Regions from separate parts of the Vibrio sp. R12-SW3-ISO1 genome, predicted to be linked through region 3. Evidence: predicted binding sites of a transcription regulator. Region 3 holds the regulator's gene; each other region holds the start of a gene.

Region 1 (4,975 bases), on a different contig from region 3:
TTGGCGAGCTGTGCAAAATAGTCATCGTGCAGATTTTTATCGAAACTGTTATCGAGAATAATGGCGTTGTCTTGGTCGGTAACTAATAGCTGCTCATCCCGCCCCATCGATCCCAGTGCGACAAAGCAGTAGGGAATGGGCGCTTCGCCGAGCTCTTCTTCCGCCAACTCGATGATACGTTGCTTAAAGCTGCGACCAATCACCGACATCGCGCTGCCGACCATGTGCGAGTTGGCGTCTTCGTTCACCAGACGGACGAAACTGTCCTTCACTTGTTGGGATAACACCGTCAATTCATCAATGCTTTGTTGCTGGAAGATGGTGCTCACCAGTAGCAGAGAGTTTTGCGACTCGTAGCGAACGATATCGGTAGCCTCGATGATGCCTATCGGTTTTTTGTCTTTTAGCAGAGGTAAATGGTGCACGTTGTAGCGCAGCATGGTGAGCATGGCTTCATAAACGTAGGCGTTGTGATCAAGGGAGATGAGTTCGGTGGTCATCACGTCCGCCACTTGGTCTGCGGGGTTAAGACCCTGCGCGAGCACCCGTGTGCACAAATCGCGATCGGTAATGATCCCGACTAATGGGTTGGTGTCTTCTTCATCGCTCTCGACGATATCAGCATCATAAATCAACAATGAAGAGACATTCTCATCGGCCATCTTGATTGCCGCATTTTGAATCGACTCAGTTTTGTAGATGTACGGTGCTTCACCGGTCAGCAAGGTGCGCACTTTGGATGTGGTGAGATCGTTTTGCTCGGTTGAGGTGGAAATCGCATGGCGCAGACGTGCACTGTCTTGCACTTCAACAAAATCGGCAAAGGATTCATAGTTGTCGTAGAGGTGCTGGAACACCGCTTCGGGAATGCAATAGAGTAGGGTGTCGGTGATCGCTTTCGCCGGGAAGCGGACTTTGTTGTTGGTCAGTAGCCCCATTTGGCCAAATAAGGCGCCCTCATCGATTCGGTTATAGAGCTCCCCTTTGCGGCGGTAGACTTCAATGACGCCACTGCGAATCATATACAGGTCGTGAATTTCATCGCCAAAGTGAATGACAGGCGTATCTTCACGAAAATAAGAGATTTCTATGCTTTTCGTGACGGTGTTGAGCACCTCATCTTCGAGTTCATCGAAAGGCGGGTGTTGGGCGAGGAAGTTTTTGATTTCGAGTAGTTCGGCTTCCATGACGGGATCCACTGTTGGCTGACTGAATGTCAATGGTACAACATCTAGGGTGGAAAGTGGCGCAGTGGCTTAAAAAATAAAGGCTTAGGCACAGTGCCTAAGCCTGGTTACAACTAAAATGAAACTCTAACTCGCTAAGGTTTAGCTCAGCCCGATGATGTTGCCGTCATCGTCGAGATCAAGATTCATAAACGCCGGTTTATCAGGGAGACCAGGCATCGTCATCACATTGCCACACAGGGCGTAGATAAAACCGGCACCTGCACACAGCTTGAGTTCCCGTACTGGCACATCAAAGTGACTAGGCGCCCCTTTGACTGCGCCATCAGTTGAGATGGACATGGGCGTTTTTGCCATACAGACGGCAAGGTGATCAAAGCCCTGCTGCTTGAACTGGGCCAGTTGCGCTTTCGCCAGCTCACTGAGCGTGATGGACGCCGCGCCATAGCCTGTTTCTGTTACCGCCATCAGTTTCTCTTCCAGTGATTGGGAGAGTTGATACAGTGGCTTAAAGCTCGCGTTCGTCTGCGTTTGTTCCACCACCTTGGCGGCAAGCTCACGAGTGCCTTCACCACCAAGGGCAAAGCCTTCGCTGATAGAAACGGCGACATTGTTTGGCAGAGCTTCGATCAGCGCTTTCAGCTCAGCGAGCTCTTGTTCGCTGTCTTGCGGGAATCGGTTGATGGCTACAACGGCCGGCACGCCGTACTTGTTGACATTGTCGATGTGCCATTTGAGGTTTTCAAATCCAGCGTGCAGCGCGTCTTTATCATCATGGAACAGGGCGTCGGGCAAGGCTTGGCCTGGCTTTAAGTCGTAACAGCCAGAGTTGGCTTTAAGTCCGCGCAACGTTGCCACAATGACGGCGCAATCAGGGGCTTTGCCAGAGAGTTGCGCTTTGATGTTGCACGCTTTTTCAAAGCCCATGTCTGAACCAAAGCCGCCTTCGGTGACCGTGAAATCGGCCAACTTGGTGGCGATATTGTCTGCGATGATGGAAGAGTTACCGTGAGCAATATTGGCGAAAGGACCTGCGTGGATCAAGGTCGGTACGCCTTCTAGCGTTTGCATTAATGTGGGTTCGATGGCGTCTTTCATGCAGACCGCCATAGCGCCGGCGACTTGCAAATCTTCTGCGGTCACGGGCTGCCCATCGAGGTCATAAGCTAGTACGACGCGGCCGATGCGCTGACGCAAATCGCTCAGGTTGCTGGCAAGGGCTAGAATGGCCATCAGTTCCGATGCGGCTGAGATGTCAAAGCCATCTTGGCGCTCAAACCCGTTGATGGTTTTACCTGGCTCGTTCTGACCCACGCGGATCATGCGCAGTGCACGGTCATTATGATCCATTACGCGTTTCCACACGATGCGCTCTGGGTCAATACGCAGTGCTTTGAGTCCACTGCGCGTTTCGAAATCGTCATAGCCGTTGCGCTGTTCATGATACAGGCGCGCGTCAATGGCGGCCGCCGCGAGGTTGTGAGCAGCGCTCACAGCATGAATATCGCCAGTGAGGTGCAAGTTCAACTCTTCCATCGGCGCGACTTGAGAGTAACCGCCGCCCGCTGCGCCACCTTTGACGCCAAACACGGGCCCCATAGAAGGTTGACGAATGCACGCCATTACTGAGCGCCCCAACTTTTTCAAGCCTTGCGCAAGGCCAATCGTGGTGACGGTTTTGCCTTCGCCAAGAGGGGTTGGAGTAATCGCGGTCACGACGATTAGCTTGCCTGTAGGTTGATCATCGAGCCTTTTCAGTGTGCTCAGTGAGATTTTGGCCTTATATTTTCCTTGGCTGTGAAACTCTGATTCCGTTAATCCAGCGTTAAGCGCAACCTGATCGATAGATTGCAGTGATGTCGTGCGACAGATTTCAATATCGGACAGCATAAAACCCTCAAAATACAGACTCAAAAAGTGAGGCAAACGTTTGCGCACGAATGATAGCGTGTAATCTTGCGTTGTAAAGCGCTTTTTAGTGACGGAATATTTTAGCGGATTGGGCGAAGAACGCCTAAGCAAATTGGGTTGCGCATGTAGGCCAACAACTCAACGAACAATGTTGCAACGAACAGAGCGAGTAGCAGAAAAATAAAACGCCCTGCAAGGCAGGGCGAGTGAGGTGGCCCAGTTGACTGAGCAACTATAGTTAGTACCAGTCGTCTTCCGGATAGAGCTTCCCTTCGGGTGCATAAGGGGAGTCATCACGGGTGTGAGATGACCGGTTTCTCAAGCTGTCGAGTTGGTGCTCTAACATCTGTACGGTGTCGTAATCACCTTCGGAGCACGCGACATAGATTTGTTGCTCCAATGCTCGGATATTGTCTTGAAGTCCCATAACTACCTCCGATAACACGTTAAACCCAATTAAAAGGTTTATCTGTTTTCAAAACGATTATAGTCCAGCAATCCAAATTCGATCGGTTGATCCGCTTTATACCACTCGTGCACGCGGTCACTGAACGGCCAGAATTCATCAGAACTGCGGCGAATCGCGAATTGATCCAGTATCTTAATGTAATCGTCTTCGGTTCGCAGTGCTTCTAATGATTCGACCAACTGATCGACCTCAGATTCCTCCAACGATAGGTACGCAGCCGGATAGCTACCGATCACTCCGCGCACTAAGGTTAAATCATCATTGGCGAAATCACGGTTACTCTCCTCATTAAACAAGCTGGAAATATTGGTGTGAGCGTTATTGTGTAGCAGAGTAAACAACTGCTCTTGTCCGCTTGGCGCGCGCACCATGATCATTAGGCTTTGTGGCAAATGGACCAGACCTTCACCTTGTATTGCATCGATACGTCTCAGGCTTGCTTCACTGCGCTTGCTTAGACCTGTTTGCTCAATCTTGAAACGGTTAGACAGTACGGGGCTGAGTTGGGTTTGGAGAATGTCATACAGCTCCGCTTTCGGATCATCGCTGGCATAGCGCACTTGCGTCGGTTGGTTGAAGGGTTCGACGTTGCGTTGTAAGAAATCACTCAACTGAGCGCTCTGATCTTGATACCAGCTCGAATGCTCTTGATGACGAACCTCTTGAGGAAGTAAGGCGACAAAATTACTTTCTCCCTCTAGGCGCAGGAAGTCCATAAACATGCGCGTCATCAATTGGTGGCCAAAGTTGCCATAGACATCAAAGCCTGCCACAAGGAGGTAATGAATGCGCTCCAACAAGGCATAATCAAGCACCCAGGCGGTTTTTGGTGGCGTGCCGACTAACCCTTGGACCACCGACGCACTATCAAAATGGCGAAATACCGTGAGAGCGGCATTGGGGTTCGTGCCACCGCCTGTCCAGATGATATCGGTGGTCAGGTGTTTGCCGTCTTTAAACCACTGATTGGTGAACTCAGATTTCGCTTTCAAATAGCGCGCTTGCTGCTTGGAATAACTGACCCAATTGGCAATCGGCAGCGTATTGCTTTCCAGTTCAGCGGGAAGTTTTAGGTTGTCGGCTTGCGAGCGATAAAACTCATTCACTTGCGGAATATCCGATTTATCGGGATCTAAGAAAAACACCCAAAATCGGTCATTGATGACATTGAGCGCCAATTGTCCTCGGCATACCGGCCCTTTGATGAAGGCGTTGATGGTATTTTGTGCGCTGTCGAGCAAGTAGTTGAAGCGCGCTTTGACGGGTAGATCGATAAAGGCCGTCATGGGATTCGCCGCGACATCAGGCTCATAACTGGGTAAGGTCGCGACGTCATACTCAGCATCAATAAACCAGCTTTTCCAGTTGTGGAAGCGCTGCTGATTAAGCGCATAGGGCATGTGCGTCT
Region 2 (4,975 bases), 120 kb from region 3:
GAGATTGCCGAAGACAGCGAACTGCTCGAGTTTTTGCGTCCTTACCAAGAGCAAGGTCAAGCTCAGTTGAATGTGAAGATCGCAGAGACCAATGGCAAGCTGGAAGGGGATCGTAATGTGGTTCGTTTCCAACAGACCAACTTAGGCCGTTTGATCGCGACCTCGCACATGCAACGTGCCAAAGCGGATTTTGCTGTGATGAACTCAGGTGGCGTGCGTGACTCGATTGAAGGCGGTGACGTGACCTACAAAGACGTGCTAACGGTTCAGCCGTTTGCCAACATTTTGACCTACACCGATATGTCTGGCCAAGAAGTGTTGGATTACCTCAACGTTGTGGCGACCAAGCCAGTGGATTCTGGCGCTTACGCTCAGTTTGCAGGTATTTCAATGACGGTGGAAAACGGTGAAGTGTCAAACGTGTTTATCGGTGGCAAACAGCTGCGTCTTGACGGCACTTACCGCTTCACAGTACCAAGTTACAACGCTGCAGGGGGCGATGGCTATCCTAAGCTGACGGACCACCCAGGTCACGTCAACACGGGCTTCGTTGATGCAGAAGTACTCAAAGACTACCTAGAGGCGAACAGCCCAGTAGATGTAAACCAATACGCACCAGCAGGTGAGATGGTCTACAAGTAATTGACCTAACGAGCTAAATCTTATTAACTGAATGCGCAGCCTAGAGCTGCGCTTTTTTTATTCTCGGAGTGTGTATGACCCCAGCCATCAATCTTGCTAAAAAACACAAAATTCCTCATCAAATACACCAGTATCAGCACGACGCGCGCGCCGAGAGTTACGGGCTCGAAGCCGCACAAGCATTAGGGCAAGATCCCAATAGCGTGTTTAAAACTCTACTGTTTTCACTCAATGGTGAGGCGAAAAACCTCGCTGTCGCTGTGATACCTGTTAACCAAAAACTCAATTTGAAGCAGGCGGCAAAAGCGGCAAAGGCTAAAAAAGCAGAGATGGCCGATCCGGCTATTGCGCAAACAGTGACTGGGTATATTGTGGGCGGAATCAGCCCGCTCGGGCAAAAGAAGCGATTGGCGACGTTTATCCATCAAAGTGCGTTGGAGCGTGAAACGATCTGTGTCAGTGCAGGTAAGCGAGGGTTGGAAATCGAATTGGCGGCGCAAGATTTGGCAAAGCTGACCCAGGGCCAGTTTGCCAATCTTTGTGAAGGCTGAGCGTGGATTAGCGCGCTTCTTCCTCTTCCATTTGTGCGTTGTCGACGACGTGGTTTTCACCCAGATCTTTTGGAAGAACCAGATTTAGCACAATCGCGACGATACCACACAGGCTCACGCCTTGGAGACTGAACTCACCGATGCCAAACGCCATACCACCAATACCAAAGACTAAGGTAATGGCAACGATGACAAGGTTACGAGACTTGTGCAAATCGACGTGATTTTTGATTAAGGTGTTCAATCCCACGGTCGCAATTGAGCCAAACAACAGAATCATGATACCGCCCATCACTGGCATAGGGATGGTTTGCAGTGCAGCGCCAAGCTTGCCGACCAACGCAAGGACAATAGCCGTCACCGCAGCGTAAGTCATGATCACAGGATTGAAGGCTTTGGTCAGCATGACTGCACCTGTCACCTCAGAGTAGGTGGTGTTGGGTGGCGCACCAAACAGTGATGCCGCCATCGTCGCGACCCCGTCCCCTGCAATCGTGCGATGAAGGCCGGGCTTTTTCAGGTAGTCTTTTCCGGTGACGTTTGAAATGGCCAGCATGTCCCCAACGTGCTCCACCGCTGGCGCGATGGCAACGGGAATCATAAATAGAATGGCGTTAATGTTAAATTCAGGCGCCGTGAAGTTTGGTAGCGCAAACCAGGACGCTTCTTTGACCGGCGTGAAATCGACAATGCCGTAGCCCAAGCTCAGGCAGTATCCCACCACAATGCCCCCCAAAATAGGGGTGAGCTTGAGGAAGCCTTTGGCGAAGACACTCAGTAGAATCGTGGTGAGCAGTGAAACAGAAGAGATCACTAGCGCCGCTTGTCCATCAATCAGTTGCGTGCCATCGCCCCCTTTACCCAGTGCCATATTGACGGCGACGGGCGCCAATCCAAGACCAATCACCATAATGACCGGCCCAACCACAACGGGAGGCAGCAATTTATGGATAATCTCAACCCCACGAAGTTTGATTAGACCACCCAGTGCGACATACACCAAGCCAGCGGCCATCAAACCACCCATAGTGGCTGGTACACCCCAGGTTTGTACTCCGTAAAGGATAGGGGCGATAAAAGCGAAGGAGGAGGCGAGGAAGATGGGAACAGAGCGGCGAGTCATTAATTGAAAGAGTAAGGTACCAAGGCCAGCACCGAAGAGGGCAACGCTAGGGTCGAGTCCCGTCAGCAGCGGGACGAGAACCAGGGCCCCAAACGCAACAAACAGCATTTGTGCGCCTTGAATGGCATTTTTCATGTCGTCATTCCTTTGTAAAGCGGATAGTTTCGGTCTAGTACATAGCGATAGAGCATGGGTACTAAAAATAAAATCGCGAGATTTTAACATTAAAGCAAACGATTGCAATCTGAGCTTGATCAAATATTGCTCGTTTGAATAGGCAGGTGAACTGTGTTTACTCGGTGCTTTGCTATTTTAATCCGTGCGTTGCTGTTTCACTCCGAGAGTGGCTACGAGGAGAGTGTTAGCCATATCGCGCTTGCTGCTGCCAACCGACCGGGAAAGTTGCCCCGCAGCGGATAGTTGCTTATCATCGCTGTTTGTGAATTTGATTAGATGTAGGAAATGTATGCGCCGTTTAGCTTTACTCGCGCTCGGACTGATGGGTTTGCCAGCGATGGCCTTGACCAATGTGGATCTTTACCGAGCTGAAATCGTCATCGATCAAAGCGAGAATAACGCCGATACCCGAGCTCGTGAAGCAGGGATGAAGCAAGTCATCATTCGCGCGTCTGGCGATCCGCAAGCTGCGGATAACGAAGTTGTCAAGAAGGCTCTCTCTCAGAGCGCTCAGTACGTTTCTCAACTCGGCTACGGCAAAATCGGTGAGGAGACCTCACTGCGCATGTCGTTTAGCGGCCCTCATATTCGTTCTCTACTCAGTCAAGCGCAATTGCCGCTTTGGCCAGCAACACGTGCGAACGTTTTAGTCTGGATGGTGGAAGAGACATCCTACGATCGCACCATCATCTGGGAGCACTCTCGCTCTGAGACACTGGTCAACTTGCAGCAGCAAGCGCGAGAGCGAGGCTTGCCTGTTACGGTACCGGTTGGCGATTTTGATGACGTTACCGGAGTGGCTGTCTCAGACTTGTGGGGCGGCTTTATTCAGCCAGTGGGTCAAGCGAGTCAGCGCTACCCAGTTGATGCTGTCTTAGTGGTGAAAGTGCAAGGCGAATCACTACGTTGGACGTTATACGATCAAAAGCCAGCGACCATAGGGGTGACTCGTCAAGCACCGATTAGCGGCGCCAATAATGGTGCAGATGCGGCGAATAAAATGATCAACCAAATCAGCGACTACTACGCGAAAAAGAGTGCGGTGCTGGTGGCGAGTGAGTCTTCTGAGTCCGTGAAAGCACGCTTTATTGAACTCAATGACGCGATGGGCTTTTTCCAACTTGAGAATAAACTCAAGGCACTGAGCTCAGTCGCCTCGTTAGACATCATCAAAATTCAAGGCAATCAGGTGACCTTTGATGTCCACTTGCTTGCCAGTGTTGAAGAGTTTGAGCAGCAGGTCTCTGCACTCGAAGTGACGCAACTGGAGACTCAGTTTATTCAAACTGAACCCGAGGTAGGGGAGCTCACGCCAACGTTGCCAGTGCAAGGCAGCGATGAGCTCAATCAGCCTAGCGATACGATGACGGCCGATTCAACTCTGGTGGAGACAGAGAGCTCGCTGGCGGCTTCAGCCCCGCTTATTCAGACTGAAACGGTGCTGCTTTTCCAGTGGCAAGGTAAACCGTATCAACCTGAGCCGCTACTGATCCAGCCAGACAGTGACGTCTCTGCCAACGAAGCTGTGGCAGAGACTGAAGGTGTGGAGATGGAACCTATTGAGGTAGTAGAGTAAACCACATCAAGATTTGAGATGAGAAAGGGGCTGGATGATCCGCCCCTTTTGTCGTTTTTACCCGGAATATAAGTGTGAGTTGGCTAGATGGGTGACCATCAACGTGACCTTATCCCTCGGACTTATCTTCAGCGCCGAACTTAGCACGCTCTTCTTTTTCCACTTTGGACAATCTTTTTAGTTTCATGCCCAACTCTTGTCCCCGTGCTCGTGCATAAAGAATGTTGCCAGCAAACGCGAGACTGGTGAGTAGCAGTTCAACCAGTGCTAAATAACGTTCGCCGTCGTCAATCCAAAGGATGGTCAAAGCGTGCAGGAAGTAGAGCATTAAAACAAAGTTTGCCCATGCGTGTGTATACGGTTTGCCGGCCAAAATCCCGGGCATAGGCAGCAGCAGTGGGATAGCCCAAGCAATCGCGAGTGTGGTGCTGTTGAGGTGAGGGTGAGGCGATAACGATAATTGCCACAGTCCAATCCAAGCGAGCAGCGCCAGATTGCCAAGCAGCGCCATGAAACGGTATCGTTTTGTGGTCGCTTGCATCTCTTGCATGGTTAGAGTTCCTTTAATTGACGTGCGCAGCGGGCCAGACGTTTGCCGACTTGCTGAGCTAATGCTATTTCGTCTTGCGACAAGGTGCGTGGTTGATGTGTCGTGACCGCACTGGCGCCATAAGGCGTGCCTCCAGAGCGTGTGGCATGCAGAGCTGGCTCAGAATAAGGAATCCCCAAAATCAACATCCCGTGGTGCAGTAGCGGCAACATCATAGACTGCAAGGTGGTTTCTTGGCCGCCGTGCATGGATGAGGATGCGGTGAAGACACAAGCGGGCTTATCAATCAGATCGCCCGCTAGCCATAATGGTGTCGTTTTATCCCAAAAGTGCTTTAACGCGCCAGCCATATTGCC
Region 3 (4,975 bases):
GTTTAACCGGCCGCCAGCGTAGACGGATAACGTCTTCCACTTAACTCAAAAATCCAGGCTGTATGCCTGGATTTTTCGTTTCTTTTGCGTCAATTTTCGCTCGTTAATTGCCGAACAACGTTAATCTCCGGCGAACATGTAGCCTTCGCCATGCACGGTGACGAATATCTGCGGATTTTTTGGATCCACCTCCATCTTCGCTCTCATGCGTCGAATCAGAACATCGATGGTGCGATCATTGGGTGCGTCCACACGATGACTGATCATATTGAGAATACGCTCTCGACTGAGCACTTGATTGGGGTGAGAGGAGAGCGCCACCAAAAGCTCATACTCTGCTTTAGTCAGTTTGACCGGTTCATCCCCTCGGCTCAAAGCGCGGCGCTGAATATCGAACGTCCATTCAGCAAAGCGCACCACGCCCTCTTGCTGATCGCTGCCCGCGTTTTGCGCTCGCGCAGCCAGTGCGATGCGCCACAAGAGGTTCTTGACTCTGACGAGCAGTTCCCTAAGCTCAAATGGCTTGGTGACATAATCGTCCGCGCCCATTTCTAAACCAACAATCTTATCAATGCTGTCGGTACGCCCGGTCACCAAGATAATACCGATGTCCGATTGACTGCGTAGTTCACGCGTCAGCATCAAGCCATCTTCGTTGGGCAGATTAATATCCAGCATCACCAAATCGACCCGACTGCTGCTGAGTACATCGCGCATCTGCGCGCCATTATCAGCTTGGCTCACCTGATACCCTTCGGTTTGAAAGTAGCCCGCTAATTTACGGCGAGTCACTTCATCATCTTCAACAACCAAAATGTGGTAGCTCATCGGCTCTACTCACTTATTCACACACTGATTCAATGGCTTTATTCTATTCATAATTAGTCACAACTCCATCTTTGTCCTCTTTGGGAGGTGAAAAGTTGGCGATTCATTGATGCAAAGCAAGCTTTGCCGCCCTGTTCACAAATTGCCATATTTGACCATTTCTTCTCATAATCTGGTTGACCGCTGTTCATTTTTATCCGTTAGACTTAACGGCATCTGATTCAGTTGAGAGCCCATCATGCCAGAGACACCTAACGCCCAGATTTCCGACCCTTTATCTCCCGCCGAAAAAGAGCAGCGCGCCTTTGATGAGCAACGCGCTGAGCTCTACTGGTGGTTTTCGAGCGTGTTTGCCAAAGAGCTCTCAGAGCAAGAGCTGGCCCAATATCATTCGGTGGACACACGTACCTTTCTGACGGGACTTGCACAAACCCCTGAGCTTAACGTCGCCGCAGACAGGCTCATCGATGCATTGAACCGATTGCAAGACAGGCCAGATGCTGAGTTGGAACTATCAGCCGACTATTGCGACCTGTTTTTAAAATCCGACCGAGACAGCGCGCTGCCTTACGCCTCTGTCTACTTAGATGAATCCGGACTGCTCAATGGTGAGCCTGCCAAACAGATGGACGCTTTACTTCAACAACACGGGGTCGCTGTGCATTCAGGGCTTAATGAGCCTTCTGATCATCTCGCGATAGAGCTGGATTTTTTGGGCAACCTGATTGTGCGCGGCGCTCATGCAGCAGAGCAGATGGCAGGCGACACGCATCTCGCCTACCAAGAGCAAGCCGATTTTATTGAGCAGCATCTACTCCCTTGGATTGAGAGGTTTGCCGAGCGCTGCCAGCGCCTCGACACATTCGGCTTCTATGCGGCGCTGTCGTCGCTATTGTGCGCGTTCATTCAATTGGATAAAGCCTACCTGCAAGGCGATAGCGATTAAGCCCATACAAAAGGTGTGGCGAGATCCCAAAGGCGGGTTTTTTATTTGCCCAAATCGACGTTGCGGACTACAATCCGGTCCGCAAACGATAAAACTAATAAATACAAACCGCTTTTTGAGGGCGGTTTTTGTGTTTCTGATACTTTCTGTCTACATACTCTAAACTTTGTATAGACTTTACTTTTATAGACTTAACTTTTCATAGAGTAGTAGGCAGTCATCGACAGGACAAAACCATATGGCCACGATTAAAGACGTCGCTCGCTTAGCGGGTGTCTCGACCACCACTGTATCCCATGTGATCAACAAAACACGCTTTGTCGCTGAAGCCACGCAAGAAAAAGTGATGGAAGCGGTTCAAGAGTTGAACTATGCCCCAAGTGCCGTTGCACGCAGCCTGAAATGTAACTCGACACGCACAATAGGCATGCTGGTTACTCAATCGACCAACCTTTTCTTCTCGGAAGTGATCGACGGGGTTGAGAACTACTGCTACCGTCAAGGCTACACCTTGATCTTGTGTAACACTGGCGGCATCTACGAGAAACAACGTGACTACATTCGCATGCTGGCGGAAAAGCGCGTCGATGGCATCTTAGTGATGTGTTCAGATTTGACCGAAGAGTTGAGCGAAATGCTTGACCGTCATAAAGACATCCCTAAGGTGGTGATGGATTGGGGCCCGGAAAGCTCACAAGCCGATAAAATCATCGACAACTCGGAAGAAGGCGGCTACCTCGCAACAAAATACCTGATTGATCACGGCCACAAGCGCATTGCTTGCTTGAGTGGGCATTTTGAAAAAGCGGCCTGCCAAGAGCGCATCCAAGGCTTTAAGCGCGCAATGAACGAGTCGGGTTTGAGCGTCAACGAAGATTGGATCTTAGAAGGTAACTTTGAGTGCGATACCGCCGTGCTTGCCGCGGACAAAATCGTCGCCATGGACGAAAAGCCAACCGCAGTATTCTGTTTCAACGATACGATGGCGCTCGGTTTGATGAGCCGTTTACAGCAAAAAGGCATTCGTATTCCAGAAGACATGTCGGTCATTGGTTATGACAACATTGAGCTAGCCGAGTACTTTTCACCACCGCTAACGACGGTTCACCAGCCGAAGCGCCGTGTGGGTAAAAACGCATTTGAGATTTTGCTCGAACGTATTAAAGACAAAGAGCATGAAAAACGTATTTTTGAAATGCACCCAGAAATCGTCGAGCGCGATACCGTGGCGACGGTGAAATAGACCAACGAACAAGTTCAGCACATCACATCGACTAGCCCAGCGAGAATACTTCTCATCCGCTGGGCTTTATTCTCTCGTTAACACCCCTCTATTTTATGAACTAAGATCACATTTAACCCATCGAAACGTGATGTTTAGCCCATAAATTATTTATGCTTATTATGTTCGACTAATGCCACGAACAGGGCAAACCATTTCGAAAGGATGGGACGCAAAGCTTCCGGCCTGTTGCAGCCACTCGATGATATCAACGTTGATGACTGCTTGGTAGCGGGGTTGCCGATGGCAAATGTGCACTTCATAATTCTTTATCAAAAGCAAAGAATACAATGAGTTAAACGTTGTGTGCGCATTATGCGCTCACACCGCGAGTAGGATTATTCTTTTATGAGCCAGAATGACACCCTACTGACACAAAACCTGCATATTTTTGCTAATCTCTCGGACCTGAATTTGGTGGCGTATTGTAATACACCGAGAAAAACAGCATGGATAAACCAATTTTAAAAGACTCAATGCGATTGTTTGAACCATTGGGCAAGATCAAGTCTCGCTCAATGTTTGGTGGATTCGGAATCTTCGCTGATGACATCATGTTTGCCCTCGTGGTAAATGACAAACTTCACATACGCGCCGACGACTCGTTGGCCCAACTGTTTAATGCTCAGGGACTCGAGCCATACGTGTATAAAAAACGTGGTTTCCCTGTGGTCACCAAATACTACGCCCTTGGCCATGACTGGGATCAGGATGTCGCTCAGACTATTGCGATGGCAAACACTGCACTAGAGGCGGCCAACAAAGACAAGCAGCGTCAAACCAACGCCAAACCAACGCGCCTGAAAGATCTGCCGAACTTGCGTCTAGCGACCGAGCGAATGCTCAAGAAAGCGGGTATCGACAGTGTCTCCCGTTTGGAGCAGACGGGCGCAGTGGAAGCGTATAAAGCGATTCGTTCCACACACTCTGCCGACGTCAGCATCGACCTGCTGTGGGCACTTGAGGGGGCAATTAAAGGCACGCACTGGTCTGTGGTCCCTCAAGCAAGACGCGACGAGCTCCTGAATCAGCTGCAAAGCTAGTCAGCGATAGCGTTCAGTAATTCCAATCCCCGTCTCAAGCCAGCCCAACACCGCTGGCTTGAGACGTTTTTAGCCGATGCTTTTCTAGCGTTTCCATTCCTTCGTCATAGAATTCAACGTATTCTTCCCTTTAGGGCGAAATTTTTTACTGGCTTTTTGGTTCATATCTAACAATGATCAATGATGATGTTTTCAAAGGGATCCATATGAACAAGAAACTGCTTTTAGGTATTGGTTTGCTCGCTCTGATTGTGTTTTTAGGCGCAAACTTTGGTCAATACCTGACACTTGATAACGCCAAAGCGCAGCAGCAAGCGCTGGCTGAAATCATTGACGCCCACTTTGCCCTCGCCGCGCTCAGTTACTTCTTCGCCTATGTCGCTATCACCGCCTTCTCGATCCCTGGAGCGGCCGTCGTCACCTTGCTTGGCGCTGCGCTGTTTGGCTTTTGGACCAGTTTATTGCTCGTCTCTTTTGCCAGTACGATAGGTGCTACCTTGGCGTTTTTAAGCAGCCGCTTTCTACTCAAAGAGTGGGTACAAAGCAAGTTTGGCGATAAACTCGCGACGATTAACCAAGGGGTCGAGAAAGATGGTGCGTTTTATCTCTTCTCACTGCGCCTTATCCCGGTATTCCCTTTCTTTTTGATCAACCTCTTGATGGGTCTTACGCCCATCACCATCGCGCGCTTCTATCTGGTCAGTCAACTGGGTATGTTGCCGGGCACGGCCGTCTACCTCAACGCCGGGACCCAGCTAGCGCAAATCGACAGTTTGTCAGGCATCGTCTCCCCAACAGTACTCGCCTCTTTTGCGTTGCTCGGGGTATTCCCAATCATTGCTAAATGGGTGATGGCCAAACTCAAAGCGTCACCGC
Region 4 (4,975 bases), on a different contig from region 3:
TAAATCGCTTGAGATTATGGGCACACCGATTCGAATTACTTTCCAGAACAGTGAAAACCCGTATGAAGGTAAATCGAGCAAGATGACCCTATCACAAGAGCGTAAACGCAAACGCTTAATGGGCATGGTGAAGAACCGTAAGAAGTAGCCCTATCTGAATAATCACATGATGGTCAAAACGCCTTAGCTTGCTAAGGCGTTTTTTTATGTCATCAATGGGCTCTACCAAAGAGCCTATCCCTCTTTTCCACTCATTTTCGAGTTACATACTGTGTATTTGGATGAGTGATCATTTTATTAAGTCTGGTTTAAGTGTGTGTTTTTAATCTTTATTGGTTGATTGTGCTTTTAAAAATTGAAATGCAGCATATGTAACTTATGCTTTCGGTGTGTGGTTATATAAATGTTCTTTTAAGGGGAGATCGCTGATCACAGCGGCTTTTGCCGATGATCTTGTTATGATCATTGATAGAAGCATAGAGCGACGAGAGCAAGCTAGTCGGTGTGATATTGAGTTGGAGGTGGGATTTTTGTATATTAGTTTAAGCTAAATTAAAAAGGTAAGACAGATCATGAACACCAATCTATGCCCAAGTTGTCAGCAAGAGTTGGAGTGGAATGGCCACTACCACTGCACACAGTGCCAACATGATTACAACAAGATCGGTTGGTGCCCACAGTGCGACAGCGAATTAGAGAAGCTGCAAGCGTGCGGCGCGGCAAATTATTTTTGTAATCAGTGCAATGAACTCAAATCGAAATCAGCGATTCGATTTGAGTTCCGTCCTATTGACTCTAAGAAATCGTAGAAAAGAGGGTGCCATCGGCTAATCGGGTGACTAAGGTGTCACCTGATTTCATTTGCTTTGTGGAGGTCACTACATCGCCTTGTGCGTTTTGGCTGATCGAGTAGCCACGTTTTAATGTCGCCAGTGGGCTGACCGCATCTAACGTTTCCGCCGCTAACGCGAGTTGATGGCGTTGATAGGTCAAACGTTTATTCATCGCGTCGATCAGTTGTTGCTCTAAACGGATCATGCTTGCGTGTTGATTGGCGAGTTTATGTGCAGGGCTATGCAGGTTGAGTTTATAGTGCAGTCGCTCGACTCGTTGCTCTGCACTGCGCAATCCATTATCCATCGCTCGCTTGAGGCGAATTTCGAGTTCATCTAACTGCTGGCTCTGACGTTGAAGCTGATGAGTGGGATGTTGACGTTCGAGACGATGCAGCAGGCCAGTCAGGTTGCGTTGTTGCTCAGACACTCTCTGGCGCCACGCACTGAGCAGTTTATGCTCACGGCTAGCGAGCGCTTGCTCTTTATGGCTGTTATCGCGGCTCACTAGCTCAGCGGCTGCCGAGGGGGTAGGCGCGCGCATATCGGCGACGAAATCGGCGATGGTCACATCCACTTCATGTCCAACCGCACTGATAATCGGGATTTGGCTCGCCGCAATTGTTCGAGCTACGACCTCGTGGTTAAAGCACCATAAATCTTCTAGAGAGCCCCCGCCACGACCGACGATCAAGACATCACATTCGTTACGGCTGTTGGCACAACCAATGGCTTGCGCGATTTGAATCGCGGCATCGTCACCTTGTACTAATGTCGGGTAAATAATCACCGGCAGTGAAGGGTCACGTCGCTTCAGTACATCCAGAATATCGTAGAGCGCCGCGCCGGTTTTCGAGGTAATGATGCCGACCCGTTTCGGATGCTCAGGCAGCGGCTTCTTGTTAGTCTGTGCAAACAGGCCTTCAGCGGCCAACTTCATTTTAAGCGCTTCAAACTCTTGCTGGAGTCGGCCATCGCCTTCCGGCTGCATGCTTTCAATGATCAACTGATAGTCGCCGCGAGGTTCATACAACGAGAGACGCGCTTTGACTAATACTTGATTGCCGTTAGCCGGTTTGAACGTGACACGACGATTATTGCCGCGAAACATCGCGCATTTGACTTGAGCTCGGGAGTCTTTAAGGGTGAGATACCAGTGACCAGACACCGGGGCAGAGAAGTTGGAGATCTCTCCGACCAACCAAACGATACCCATTTCGTTTTCAAGCAGCAGGCGAACTTCTGCGTTGAGGCGAGAGACAGTGAAAATGTTTTGATTGGTGGATACAGGCACAACTAATCCCATGGACGTGGGTATGGAAATTAGCGGAAATATAATACATAGCAAGGGGATGATTGCAAATAAAAAGTAGAAAAATGTGTAGCCAAGCGTTTGCGTTGACCGTATAATCCGTCCGCAATATCTAATCCAAATGCAACATTGTTCTCGCACACTCTAGTGTGAATAGGTTGCCCTCATTATGCGAAACGATGAGATTGGATTGTTCTTTTTACTCCTCTAATTGTGAGATATTGCAAATGCTAAGAATTGCCAAAGAAGCGCTGACATTCGACGACGTACTGCTTGTGCCAGCACACTCCACCGTTCTCCCAAACACAGCTGATCTTCGCACTCAGTTGACGAAAAATATCACTCTTAATATTCCGATGATTTCTGCGTCTATGGATACCGTGACGGAAGCCCGTCTGGCTATCGCTCTTGCGCAGGAAGGTGGCATTGGCTTTATCCACAAGAATATGTCGATTGAGCAGCAAGCGGCAGAAGTTCGCAAAGTTAAGAAATTTGAAGCGGGTGTGGTCACTGATCCTGTTACCGTTAACCCTGAAGCGACCATCGCGGATGTGGTTGCACTGACAGATAAGCACGGCTTTGCTGGCTTCCCTGTCGTCACAGAGAACAACGAGCTGGTCGGTATTATCACCGGTCGTGACGTGCGCTTTGTTACGGACCTCACAAAGAAAGTCTCTTCAGTGATGACGCCAAAAGAGAGCCTTGCTTCAGTAAAAGAAGGGGCAACTCGTGCTGAAGTGCAAGAGAAGATGCACGAAGCGCGCGTTGAAAAAGTGTTGGTGGTTAACGATGAATTCCAACTCACGGGCATGATCACTGCAAAAGACTTCCACAAAGCAGAACGTAAACCGAACGCGTGTAAAGATGAGCGCGGTCGTCTTCGTGTTGGTGCGGCAGTGGGTGCTGGAGCGGGCAACGAAGAGCGTGTTGCGGCATTGGTTGAAGCTGGGGTTGACGTGCTTTTGATCGACTCTTCACACGGCCACTCTGAAGGTGTTCTTAACCGTATCCGTGAAACTCGCGCGGCATACCCTAATCTCGATATCATTGGCGGTAACGTCGCAACGGGTGCCGGTGCGAAAGCCCTTATCGATGCAGGCGTTAGCGCAGTGAAAGTCGGTATCGGCCCAGGCTCTATTTGTACTACTCGTATCGTAACGGGCGTGGGTGTTCCTCAGGTAACGGCCATCGCTGATGCGGCGGAAGTGGCAAATCAACACGGTATTCCCGTTATCGCTGACGGCGGTATCCGTTTCTCAGGCGACATCTGTAAAGCTATCGTTGCTGGCGCATCGTGTGTGATGGTGGGCTCGATGTTTGCGGGTACTGAAGAAGCTCCGGGTGAAGTGATTCTTTACAACGGTCGTTCTTACAAAGCGTATCGTGGTATGGGTTCATTGGGCGCGATGTCTCAAGGTTCTTCTGACCGTTACTTCCAAACGGACAATGCCGCAGACAAGCTTGTCCCTGAAGGTATCGAAGGGCGTATCGCGTACAAAGGCCGCCTAAAAGAGATCGTTCACCAGCAAATGGGTGGTCTACGCTCAAGCATGGGCCTAACGGGCAGCGCGACGATTGAAGACATGCGTACCAAAGCTGAGTTCGTTCGTATCTCTGGTGCTGGTATGGCGGAATCTCACGTCCACGATGTTCAAATTACTAAGGAAGCACCAAACTACCGTCGCGGTTAATTTCTTAGACAAGAATCCCTCGACGAAAACGTTTGCTTTTTCCTTGAAGCATTGAAGAGAGGCGGGTACACTCGCCTCGTTTTCTTAACCCAGCTTAAAAAGACTGCTCAAATGACCAAAAATATTCATGACCAACGTATCTTGATCCTCGATTTCGGATCGCAATACACCCAACTTGTCGCACGTCGTGTACGTGAAATCGGTGTCTACTGTGAACTGTGGAGTTGGGACGTTGAAGAATCAGATATTCGTGAGTTCAACCCAGACGGTATCATCCTATCTGGTGGACCAGAAAGCGTCACCGAAGAGAACTCGCCACGTGCTCCTCAATACGTATTTGACTCTGGTGTGCCAGTGCTCGGTGTGTGCTACGGCATGCAGACAATGGCAGAGCAGCTAGGTGGTAAAGTTGCCGGTTCCAATGAACGCGAATTTGGCTATGCGCAAGTCAAAGTGTCAGGCGAATCTTCACTATTTAAAGACCTAGACCTGACCCAAGATGTTTGGATGAGTCACGGTGACAAGGTTGTTGAGATTCCAGCAGACTTCGTCAAAGTGGGCGAAACGGACACCTGTCCTTACGCGGCGATGGCCAATGAAGAGAAAAAATACTTCGGCGTGCAGTTCCACCCTGAAGTGACGCACACCAAGCAAGGCCTACAAATGCTTGAGAACTTTGTGCTTGGCGTGTGTGGCTGTGAGCGTCTTTGGACCTCTGAATCCATTATTGAAGATGCGGTTGCTCGCATCAAAGAGCAAGTGGGTGATGACGAAGTTATCCTTGGTCTATCCGGCGGTGTTGACTCTTCGGTTGTAGCGATGTTGGTTCACCGCGCAATTGGCGACAAGTTAACTTGTGTCTTCGTTGATAACGGTCTGCTACGCCTAAACGAAGGTCAACAAGTGATGGATATGTTTGGCGATAAATTTGGCCTAAACATCATCAAAGTCGACGCAGAAGAGCGTTTCCTTGCCGCACTAGAAGGCAAGTCGGATCCTGAAGAGAAGCGTAAGACCATCGGTCACGTCTTTGTTGATGTGTTTGATGAAGAGTCGAAGAAGCTGAAAAACGCGAAATGGTTAGCGCAAGGCACCATCTACCCAGACGTGATTGAGTCTGCGGCGTCAAAGACGGGCAA

What was found. The regulator PurR, encoded in region 3, represses purine synthesis genes. The targets are predictions, from matches to a motif close to TNANGNAAACGTTTNCNTNA.
Region 1: a site for PurR is predicted at 3,106-3,125, ahead of AC6R0R_RS00170 (formate--tetrahydrofolate ligase). Genes of this name have one in related genera too.
Region 2: a site for PurR is predicted at 2,542-2,561, ahead of AC6R0R_RS03815 (uracil-xanthine permease family protein). Genes of this name have one in related genera too.
Region 4: a site for PurR is predicted at 2,215-2,234, ahead of guaB (IMP dehydrogenase). Genes of this name have one in related genera too.

What each region holds. Positions count from the first base shown of each region.
Region 1 is NZ_JCBDGK010000001.1:42,854-47,828, forward strand. Features, by position in the region: gene AC6R0R_RS00165 (putative nucleotidyltransferase substrate binding domain-containing protein) at 1-1,187, opposite strand, end outside; gene AC6R0R_RS00170 (formate--tetrahydrofolate ligase) at 1,329-3,077, opposite strand; gene AC6R0R_RS00175 (hypothetical protein) at 3,337-3,525, opposite strand; gene AC6R0R_RS00180 (fatty acid cis/trans isomerase) at 3,564-4,975, opposite strand, start outside.
Region 2 is NZ_JCBDGK010000015.1:31,636-36,610, forward strand. Features, by position in the region: gene ushA (bifunctional UDP-sugar hydrolase/5'-nucleotidase UshA) at 1-642, shown strand, start outside; gene ybaK (Cys-tRNA(Pro) deacylase) at 717-1,193, shown strand; gene AC6R0R_RS03815 (uracil-xanthine permease family protein) at 1,201-2,451, opposite strand; gene AC6R0R_RS03820 (DUF2066 domain-containing protein) at 2,783-4,069, shown strand; gene AC6R0R_RS03825 (DUF2069 domain-containing protein) at 4,179-4,619, opposite strand; gene wrbA (NAD(P)H:quinone oxidoreductase) at 4,622-4,975, opposite strand, start outside.
Region 3 is NZ_JCBDGK010000015.1:149,448-154,422, reverse strand. Features, by position in the region: gene elyC (envelope biogenesis factor ElyC) at 1-6, shown strand, start outside; gene torR (two-component system response regulator TorR) at 121-828, opposite strand; gene torD (molecular chaperone TorD) at 1,067-1,774, shown strand; gene purR (HTH-type transcriptional repressor PurR) at 2,013-3,017, shown strand; cyclic di-GMP riboswitch class I at 3,193-3,301, shown strand; gene AC6R0R_RS04385 (TfoX/Sxy family DNA transformation protein) at 3,506-4,099, shown strand; gene AC6R0R_RS04380 (TVP38/TMEM64 family protein) at 4,306-4,975, shown strand, end outside.
Region 4 is NZ_JCBDGK010000043.1:114,035-119,009, forward strand. Features, by position in the region: gene der (ribosome biogenesis GTPase Der) at 1-148, shown strand, start outside; gene AC6R0R_RS13230 (zinc ribbon domain-containing protein) at 573-809, shown strand; gene xseA (exodeoxyribonuclease VII large subunit) at 796-2,139, opposite strand; gene guaB (IMP dehydrogenase) at 2,373-3,836, shown strand; gene guaA (glutamine-hydrolyzing GMP synthase) at 3,948-4,975, shown strand, end outside.